Linked DNA regions of Leucothrix mucor DSM 2157. The protein of the gene in region 1 interacts with the protein of each later gene in a pairwise test. Links are inferred from orthologs where the notes say so. Each region holds a gene or a part of one and is shown in the gene's direction. Other genes may lie near its edges.

Region 1 (4,224 bases):
AACCGATTCCAAGAAACTCACTGAAAAACGCCGCGAAGCACTGGCGATTGAGATTCGTGAGAAATCATTAGCTTGGTCATTAGGTCGCGCTGAAGTCGCTGAAATTGATGAAATCAATATTCTCTGGGCTAGCATGTTAGCCATGAAACGCGCGGTTGAAGGTTTGAGCGTGGAGCCAGAGTTTGTGAAGATTGATGGCAATCGCTGCCCGGATTTACCGTATCCAATGGAAGCTATTGTAAAAGGCGACCTCACTGAAGCTGAAATCAGTGCCGCCTCCATTATTGCCAAAGTGGCACGTGATCATGAAATGGAAGATATGGATATCAAATATCCGGGCTACGGCTTTGCCAAGCACAAGGGTTATCCCACCAAGCAGCACCGGGAAGCACTGATCAAGCAAGGTGCAAGCCCCATTCACCGCCTCAGTTTTAAACCCGTACAAAATATAATCAGGAACCCGCAATGAGTTTCGTTCACCTGCGCTTACACACTGAATTTTCGCTAGTCGACAGCACGCTACGCATTAAGCAATTGATGCCTGCCGTGGAAGCGGGCGAAATGCCTGCGGTTGCGATGACCGACCAGAACAATCTGTTTGCGATGGTGAAGTTTTACCGTGCCGCAATGGGGCAGGGACTGAAACCGATTTTCGGGGTGGATGTGTTGCTGCAGGATGAAGAAGATCCTGACCTGCTCTATCACATGATCCTGCTATGCCAGAACAACCAAGGCTACCTGAATATTTCCAAGCTGATTTCAAAGGCTTATCAGGAAGGGCAGGTGCTTGGTAAACCGCGAGTCCAGCGGAGTTGGATTAAAGAGCTGAATGAAGGAATTATTGCCTTGTCTGGCGCGCGCGACGGGGATATTGGATATTCCTTGCTGGCAGACAATGCCGGCGTGGCAGAGAAGCGTTTGCAAGACTGGATGAGCGTCTTCCCAGACCGCTTTTACATCGAATTACAGCGCACAGGGCGCGTGGGTGAACAACGCTATTTACAGGCCTCAGTCGAACTGGCTGCCAAATACGATGTGCCCGTAGTAGCCACTAATGATGTGCGCTTCCTCACCGAAGATGCCTTTTCATCGCATGAGGCGCGGGTGTGTATCCATGATGGCTACACGCTGGTTGATAAGCGTCGTGAGAAACTGTATTCGCCGCAGCAATATCTGAAAAGTGCGGCTGAAATGAAGGAGTTGTTTGCGGACATTCCTTCTGCGATTGAAAACACTGTCGAGATTGCACGCCGTTGTACGGTGGAGCTGACGCTGGGCAAAAACTACCTGCCAGCATTCCCAATCCCAGAGGGTATGACCGAAGCGGAATATTTCTGCCAAGTATCACGCGAGGGCATGGAAGAACGCTTTCAGGTGATGTTTGATGTGAATGCACCGGCATTTGCTGAACAACGAAAATCCTACGATGAGCGTCTGCAAATTGAGCTGGACGTAATCAATGGTATGGGATTTCCCGGTTACTTCTTAATTGTTGCTGATTTTATTCAGTGGGGTAAGGATAACGATGTGCCAGTAGGGCCGGGACGTGGTTCTGGTGCGGGCTCCTTAGTGGCATACGCGCTAAAAATTACCGATATTGATCCACTGAAATATGACCTGCTGTTTGAGCGATTCCTGAACCCTGAACGTGTATCCATGCCCGATTTCGATATCGATTTCTGTATGGATAAGCGGGAAATGGTTATCGACTACGTGGCGGAAACCTATGGTCGTGACAAGGTATCGCAGATCATTACCTACGGCTCCATGGCGGCTAAAGCGGTAGTACGTGACGTAGGTCGTGTGCTTGGGCATCCTTATGGTTTTGTGGATCGGATTGCTAAGCTAATCCCATTTGAAATCAAAATGACCCTGACCAAAGCACTTAAAGAGTCTCCTGACTTAAAAGTGCTTTACGATGAAGATGAGGAAGTTAAAAGCCTGATCGACCTCGCGCTATCACTGGAGGGTTTGACCCGAAACGTTGGTAAGCACGCGGGTGGTGTATTAATTTCGCCATCGGCTTTGGTTGATTTTACCCCGCTGTATTGTGAAGAAGGTGGCGGAAGTCTGGTATCGCAGTTCGATAAGGACGACGTAGAAGCGGTTGGCTTGGTTAAGTTCGACTTCTTGGGCCTGCGTAATCTGACCATCATCGATTGGGCGGTTAAAATCATCAATGATCTGCGCGCTAAAAAAGGCGAAGAGCCCATCGATATCACGCAAATTCCGTTGGATGATCCAAAATCCTACGAGCTGTTGCGTTCGGCAAAAACCACCGCGGTATTCCAGCTTGAATCGCGTGGTATGAAAGAATTGATCGGGCGATTATCGCCGGATGTGTTCGAAGATATTATCGCTTTGGTGGCGCTCTACCGGCCGGGCCCATTGCAGTCGGGCATGGTGGACGACTTCGTAAACCGGAAAAAAGGTATCGCCAAAGTTGAATACCCGCATCCGGACCTTGAGCCTGTTCTAAACACGACCTACGGGGTAATCGTGTATCAGGAGCAGGTAATGCAGATCGCACAGATTCTGGCGGGTTACTCGCTGGGTGGTGCGGACATGCTGCGACGGGCGATGGGTAAGAAAAAGCCTGAGGAAATGGCCAAGCAGCGTGAAATCTTCATGGAAGGTTCGGGCGGTCGTGGTATCGATCCCGATCAGGCAACGGCTATTTTCGATTTGATGGAAAAGTTCGCAGAGTATGGTTTTAACAAATCTCACTCCGCAGCTTATGCCTTGGTTTCATTCCAAACTATTTGGTTGAAAGCGCATTATCCGGCAGCCTTTATGGCAGCGGTATTGTCCTCGGATATGGATAACACCGAGAAGGTGGTGACCTTTATTGATGAATGTCGCCAGCTGGGTCTGGAGGTTATTCCGCCGGATGTGAATCGCTCGGGCTATCGTTTTAGTACCGAGCATGAGGGCAATTTGATCTTCGGCTTAGGCGCGGTAAAGGGCGCTGGTGAAAGCGCGATTAGTGTGATCTTGGCTGAGCGCGAAGCGAATGGCCCATTTGCCTCATTACCAGATCTCTGCAAACGCGTAAAATCCAATAAGCTAACTAAGCGTGTATTGGAAACGCTGATTAATGCAGGCGTGTTCGATAGTCTGGGTAAAAACCGCCGTTCAATGGTGGCTCATTTGCCCGAAGTGATTCGCATGGCACAACAGCTGCATCGCGATGAAGTCATCGGCCAAACTGATTTATTTGGCGGCTCAATGGTGGTGGAGCAGGATGAAAAACTAGCGCCTGATTTGCCAGAGTGGCCAGAGCGTGAACGCCTCCGCATGGAAAAAACGGCGCTGGGCTTGTATCTGACGGGTCACCCGATTAACGAATATGAAGCTGAAATTAGTCAGATTCGTAGCGTGAAATTATCGGATTTGGCAGAGGAAGATAGTAATCAAACCTATCAAAAACATCCGGTAGTACTGGCTGGGTTGGTTTCTAGTATCCGTACTCAAAACACTGAAAAAGGTAAGCGCGCCTTTGTGCAGTTGGATGATAAAACGGCCTATTATGAGGTGTTTATCTTCAGCAATGTGTTTGAGGAGTATCAGGAGCTGGTGAAAATGGAAGAGGTGCTGGTCATTAGCGGCACGCTCAATACCGAATACCACACTGGTAATACCCGACTACGAGTTGAAGCGCTCTATGATGTGCAGACAGCGCGCAAGATTTATGCGCGTAGCTTGAATTTATCCGTCAATCAGGCGCAATCACAAAATGGCTTCCTGGATAAGCTGGCCTCGCTGATACCGCCAGAAGGGGAGAGTGAGTGTCCGATTTTAGTCAACTATGAAACGGATAAGGCCTTAGCCCAAGTACGTTTAGGTAGTGATTATAAAGCACCGCTTGATGAAGCTTCCTTACAGCAGCTAAAAGCCTATCTAGGTGATGATCGGGTTGTGGTTAACTACTAATAAGGGGCGCTTTTAACAAAGGCCAAGCCCACACGTTTGTAAAAAAAGGAGCACGAATAATGACTGGAATTACTGATTTAGAAGCATTGCTAAAGTCAATGTCGCCGGCACTGAATCCTGAAGAATATGTATTCTGTACGGTCGAAGGTGTGTATGGCGATTACGCGCACTTAAAGCCGAAAGCTAGTTTTTATGAGGATGAGGGGCTAACGTTGCTACTAACCACATCGGCTGCCGCTAGCGCCAAAATTGTCTTTGAGTCGACGTTTAAAATGATTACATTGACTGTGC
Region 2 (2,916 bases), 1.8 Mb from region 1 along the record:
ACTCCGGAGAATATACCGTTAACACCTGATGATATTGATTTGGTATTGGCGACACACGTTCTGGAGACTTGCCAAGACCCGCATAAAGTCCTGCGAGAAATTGATCGTATTCTAAATCCGCATGGCGAGGTGATTATGATTGGTTTTAATCCATGGTCATTGATGCGTTCGGCTGGGGCTTTAAAAAACACGGTTGATCTGCCGGGGCCTGCACGTGTACGTGACTGGTTCTCTTTACTGGGTTTTGAAGTCAAAGATATGCAATACCTTGGCTTTCGTCCGGGCCTTCAAAGTGAAAAACTGTACCGGCGCCTGTCTTGGTTAGAGCCTCTTGGAAAGCTGGCTTGGCCATTATTTAGTAATCTGTATGTGATTCATGCCAAGAAGCAAGTGATTGCAAGACGACCTTATAAAAAGGTTTGGCAGTCGCCAATCTTGCTCACGGGTGGTAAAGTTGCGCTCAATCGCACCGCTCAGCGCGTGCGTAGAGAAAACTATTCCGGCTAAGTAAAAAATTCATTATGACAGATAAAAAAACAGTAGAACTGTTTACGGATGGCGGCTGCCGTGGCAACCCGGGTCCTGGCGGTTGGGGCACCTTATTGCGCTTCGGTAACCATGAAAAAGAGCTTTATGGCTATGAAGCGGAAACAACGAACAACCGCATGGAGTTGATGGCTGCAATTTGTGGTTTAGAGACTTTGTCTGAGCCGTGCAAAGTCACGTTAACCACCGACTCTCAATATGTACGGCAAGGCATTACCAATTGGATTAAAGGCTGGAAAGCAAAAAACTGGAAAACGGCCGCCAATAAACCCGTTAAAAATAAAGACCTTTGGCAGCGTTTAGATGCGGCTAGCGCAATGCACGATATCGAATGGTGCTGGGTGAAAGGGCATAGCGGCCACGCTGAAAACGAACGCGTTGATGAGCTGGCTAATCTGGCCATGGATAAAAAAGCCGGCAGCGAATAGTCAGGTAATCCTTAAACACCTGGCAACAAAATACTTAAAGCAGCCATCATCGGCTGCTGAACTTTCTCAGGAAATACACTGTGCGACAAATTGTACTGGATACTGAAACCACGGGTCTTGAGACGCGTGATGGTCACCGCATCATCGAGATCGGTTGTGTTGAGATGATCGACCGCAAAATGACCGGCAACAACTATCACCAATACTTACAGCCCGATCGCCTGATCGACGAAGAAGCCTTGGCAGTCCACGGGATTACACCCGAATTTTTGTCTGATAAGCCGCGTTTTAACGAAGTGGCCAGAGACTTTCTGGAATACATTCAGGGCGCAGAGCTAATCATTCACAATGCGCCGTTTGATATTGGATTCTTAAATTACGAGCTAAGTTTACTGGGGCCGGACTGGGGCAATATTGAGTCTCGTTGCAAAATTACCGACTCGCTGGTGATGGCGCGTGAAATGTATCCGGGGCAGCGTAACTCACTGGATGCCTTATGTAAGCGTTTGGATATCAATAACTCGCATCGTGAGCTTCACGGCGCACTGCTTGACTCCGAGATTTTGGGTGATGTGTATCTGGGAATGACCGGTGGACAGGTCACCATGACACTGGAAACCAGTAATACTCGCAAGAATACCGAAGAGGAAGATGAGGGCGGCGAAGCCGGTATCCTCAGTGCTGCCTCTCTGAAACTGCGAGTAGTTCGTGCGAATGACGATGAGCTTGCCGCGCATAATGCACGGATGGAAGCCATTGAAAAAGCCGCCGGCAAGCCCGTCTGGCACTAGTTCTTATTTAGATGAATGAGTTCGGTGAGTTTGCGTACGCTGTAAGCAATCACAAATAAAGCGGCGGCGGTATTTAACCACTGTGCATCAGGGTACGGGGTTTTAGCTATCACGGCGTAAATTCCGATAAACAACGTCAAACCATAAAGTGCCATCTGAGTTTTATCGGGAATGATTGCGGGCAGGTAAGTGCAAATTTTCACTGCCGCCCAGCCACCAAACCAGCCTAGTACCGCACCAAAGGCCACATCCGCTGGCCAGTGTGCACCAACGGCAATGCGACTTAGCGCAATGAGTGTCGCTACGACAAACACCAACACGCTTAGATTCCGATGCTGATACCAAGCGCTAATCAAGCCTGCCATTAAAAATACCGTCAAGGTATGGCCAGATGGAAAACTAAAACTTGTCAGAGCAGGGCCAATCTTATTAAACGCCGCTGAAACTAAAACCGCTTCAGGCCGTGGTACTGCAAAAGCATTTTTCAGGCCGTAGTTCAACGCCATGCCAATCAATATCGCAATGAATAAGGCGCGAAGAAAGGTAGGGTGTCGATAGAACAAACTAAAGGTAATCAGTGGCGCAATCAACGGGTCTGATAGTGAAGTAACCACCTGCCAAAAGCTTGCAGGCAGACTGGCAAAGGCGCTGTTCAATGCTAAGAACAGACTTTCATTAAACCCACCCAGCAAAAAAATAAATACAGCATCAATCAAAATAAAGCTGACAATCAATGGGAATTTTGGTGATCTTGTCATCATTAGGCGTGCTTCCAGGCGGCGATAAACAGTAAGACCCAAGCGACGATGAAAAATACACCTCCGATCGGCGTGAACATAACGACCCATTTCGTGCCGCTCAGTACATAGATATACAAGCTGCCGGAAAACAGCAAGATACCCGCAATCATACTGCGGCCACTCCACTGTAATAAGCGAGAAGCTAAACCTTGTTTTGCTAACAGGAATACTAAGATTAAACCCAGTGCATGATAGAATTGATAACGTACCGCGGTTTCGAATCGGTCCAGCATGCGCAGGTCGGTGATGACTTTTTCCAAACCATGCGCTGCAAAGGCACCGAGTAGCACGCCAAGCGCTGCTAAAGCCGCTCCTATCAGCAGAAACTTTTTATATTCAGGCACTGTGATC
Region 3 (2,941 bases), 2.5 Mb from region 1 along the record:
CTGATGATCTGTATGTTGGTTTCAAAGGTGCATTCGGCGAAGTTCGCATGGGTGATACTGACAACGGTTGTGACGCAGTAGACACAGGTTGGGTTGTTGATGATGAGTTCATCTCTCATAACTCTGGTGGCTGTGCTGCTGGCGACCAGAACAATATCACTTACAAAGGCTCACGTGGCCCTGTGACTTATGCAATTGGTTACAGCCCAGATGTAGGATCAGGTGACGGCGCAACTGTTGCTGGCGAAAACACTGTTTCTTTGGGTATTGTTGGTAAAATTGGTCCTGCAGCAGTTAGCTTGGGTCACGAAGTCGCTGGCGATGACAGCAACACAGTGCTGGGTGTGTCAGGTAACTTTGGTCCTGTAGCTGTTGGTATTCGTGCTAGCAAGTTCGAAGATAACGATACAGATGTAGGTTACACTGCACAGTATTCTGCTCGCGGTAACAAGTTCTACATCGGTTACGGTGATGTTAACGATGATGCGAACACATTGTTCCTAGGCTACCAGCGTTCAATCGGTTCAAACACTACATTCATCACTGAGTATGTAAATACTGACATGTCTGGTGTTGATGATCAGTACGCAATTGCTCTGAAGCACGCATTCTAATATCGCTTAACACGATATAAGAGTTAAAGAGGACAGCTTAGGCTGTCCTTTTTTGTGTCTGTCTTTAATAGGTTTTTGATAATTTTTCTTCTATAGTTGCGGGCATTCTTTTGATACTCAGGGAGCCTGTTAATGCTATTCCATTCTAAGTTGCCAAATGTGAAAACCACGATTTTCACAGTGATGTCTCAGCTGGCATCCGAATATCAGGCTCTCAATCTTTCACAAGGCTTTCCGGACTTTAATGGCCCCGATGAGTTATTAGGCCGTGTGACCGAGCACATGCGCTTGGGTCATAACCAATATGCACCAATGACTGGGGTGCAACCTCTGCGAGAAGCTATTACAGCAAAGGCATTGAGCTTATATCAAGCTAGCGTGGACACTGACCAAGAAATCACAGTGACCTCCGGCGCAACAGATGCCCTGTTCACCGCCATCACAACAATTGTAAGTACTGGCGATGAAGTGATTGTATTTGATCCTGCTTATGATTCTTACGAGCCTGCGATAGAGCTAGCGGGCGGAAAAGCTGTCCATATTCCATTATTAGCTCCAGATTTTAAGATCGATTGGCAGCAAGTTGAAGATAGTATTACGTCAAAGACTCGCGCCATTATTATGAACTCCCCGCATAATCCAACTGGCACCACCTTATCCGAGGCAGATATTCAGGCCCTACAGGCGATTGTCGCTAAGCATGATATTTTGCTGATCTCAGACGAGGTCTACGAGCACATCGTATTTGATGGCGAGCCGCACCTGAGTTTATTGCGCTACCCTGATCTTCGCGAACGCGCTTTTGTAAATTCATCGTTTGGTAAAACGTACCATGTGACAGGTTGGAAAATTGCTTACTGCATAGCGCCAGCAGAGTTAACGGCGGAGTTTCGCAAAGTCCATCAATATGTATCATTTTGCACGGTCTCGCCGATGCAGTTTGCACTCGCAGACTTTATGCAATCCAGTCCTCATCATTTGGAGCTAGCCGATTTTTATCAGGCGAAGCGCGATCGCTTTGTGGCAGGTATACAGGATTCACGGTTTAAGCTATTACCTTGTGCGGGTACCTACTTTCAGTTGTTGGATCACTCCGAAATTAGTGAGCTAGATGATGTAGCCTTGGCGCGTCAGCTGACGATAGAAAAGGGGATTGCCTCTATTCCTATTTCTGTATTTTATCAAACGCCACCTGCTCAGAAGATTCTGAGATTCTGCTTTGCTAAAAACGATGAAACACTCGATCGTGCAACGGAGTTGTTATGCACTATTTAAAGGGTGATCAGTAAATGTCTACCATTATCGAAGTCAAAGGCTTGCACAAACATTACGGTGACATGGTTGCCGTAGCGGGTGTCGATTTTAGCGTTAAGCGCGGCACTTGCTTTGGATTGCTTGGCCCAAATGGTGCGGGTAAAACCACCACCATTGAAATGATGGAGGGTATTAGCAAGCCAACGGCGGGCGAAGTGCTGTACATGGGTAAGCCGCAAGGCAGTGATTTTAAAGAGCAGGCGGGCATTCAATTTCAGTCTACTGCATTGCAGGACTTTCTAACTGTTGCCGAACAGCTTCGTTTGTTTGCCAGCTTTTACCCAAAAACCTTACCGTTCGATGAGTTGGTTGAAGTTTGCGCACTGGGTAGTTACTTAAATCGGGATGCCAGCAAGTTATCAGGCGGCCAACGTCAGCGTTTGTTACTGGCTATTGCGCTAGTGAATGATCCGCAAGTGGTGTTTCTGGATGAGCCAACTACCGGGCTTGATCCCCAGGCACGCCTTAATTTCTGGGAGTTGGTCAATCGTATTAAAGCGCTGGATAAAACTGTGCTGCTCACCACTCACTACATGGAAGAAGCCTACAACCTGTGTGATGAAATTGCGATTATGGATCACGGTAAAATCATTGCCCAAGGCTCTCCGGATGAGTTGTTATCTCAGCACTTTCAGGATGTTATTGTGGAATTACCACAAGCTGATTTCAATGCCGAGGCGACTGCGAAAATTCCTCATCGCGTATTAGATAAAGTCCAGGCGAGCGTGCAAATCGTTACGCAAGACGTTAATGCGACCTTGGCTGAGTTATTGGCACTTGGTGTTTCATTGAAAGGCTTGCAGGTTCGTCCTCGTACCTTGGAAGACTTATTTATACAACTAACCGGCAAGGAGCTTCGGGCATGATTAAGCGTATTTTAGCCATGGTGCATGCTCGTAATCTGGAGTTTGTGCGAGACCGTTCATCGCTGGGTTGGAGTTTATTGCTACCCGTATTGTTGGTGTTTGGATTGGCGTTTATCTTTTCTGATGAAGATAAGGCCTTGTATAAAG

What was found.
Region 2: the proteins of dnaE (region 1) and dnaQ interact in binary tests that used the Escherichia coli proteins (3 or more experiments, as listed by UniProt). The link is inferred for Leucothrix mucor DSM 2157 from one-to-one orthologs.
Region 3: the proteins of dnaE (region 1) and LEUMU_RS0122995 interact in binary tests that used the Escherichia coli proteins (3 or more experiments, as listed by UniProt). The link is inferred for Leucothrix mucor DSM 2157 from one-to-one orthologs.

Annotation. Positions count from the first base shown.
Region 1 is NZ_ATTE01000001.1:2,531,303-2,535,526, reverse strand. The notes cover bases 66-4,133. They hold dnaE (DNA polymerase III subunit alpha), read left to right. Parts: upstream 66-465; coding sequence 466-3,933; downstream 3,934-4,133. Other genes in these bases: LEUMU_RS0111295 (ACT domain-containing protein), read left to right, coding at 3,993-4,133; rnhB (ribonuclease HII), read left to right, coding at 66-469. In the rest of the region: more of rnhB, read left to right, coding at 1-65; more of LEUMU_RS0111295, read left to right, coding at 4,134-4,224. UniProt on the Escherichia coli protein: DNA polymerase III is a complex, multichain enzyme responsible for most of the replicative synthesis in bacteria. This DNA polymerase also exhibits 3' to 5' exonuclease activity. The alpha chain is the DNA polymerase catalytic subunit.
Region 2 is NZ_ATTE01000001.1:728,156-731,071, forward strand. The notes cover bases 150-2,909. They hold dnaQ (DNA polymerase III subunit epsilon), read left to right. Parts: upstream 150-1,054; coding sequence 1,055-1,765; downstream 1,766-2,909. Other genes in these bases: LEUMU_RS24410 (class I SAM-dependent methyltransferase), read left to right, coding at 150-507; rnhA (ribonuclease HI), read left to right, coding at 522-974; LEUMU_RS27745 (phosphatase PAP2 family protein), read right to left, coding at 1,762-2,526; LEUMU_RS0103210 (DUF423 domain-containing protein), read right to left, coding at 2,526-2,909. In the rest of the region: more of LEUMU_RS24410, read left to right, coding at 1-149. UniProt on the Escherichia coli protein: DNA polymerase III is a complex, multichain enzyme responsible for most of the replicative synthesis in bacteria. The epsilon subunit contain the editing function and is a proofreading 3'-5' exonuclease.
Region 3 is NZ_ATTE01000001.1:5,001,613-5,004,553, forward strand. Bases 33-2,817 are described here. They hold LEUMU_RS0122995 (pyridoxal phosphate-dependent aminotransferase), read left to right. Parts: upstream 33-746; coding sequence 747-1,889; downstream 1,890-2,817. Other genes in these bases: LEUMU_RS0122990 (porin), read left to right, coding at 33-614; LEUMU_RS0123000 (ABC transporter ATP-binding protein), read left to right, coding at 1,904-2,794; LEUMU_RS0123005 (ABC transporter permease), read left to right, coding at 2,791-2,817. In the rest of the region: more of LEUMU_RS0122990, read left to right, coding at 1-32; more of LEUMU_RS0123005, read left to right, coding at 2,818-2,941. UniProt on the Escherichia coli protein: Shows aminotransferase activity with methionine and histidine as substrates, and to a lesser extent also with phenylalanine.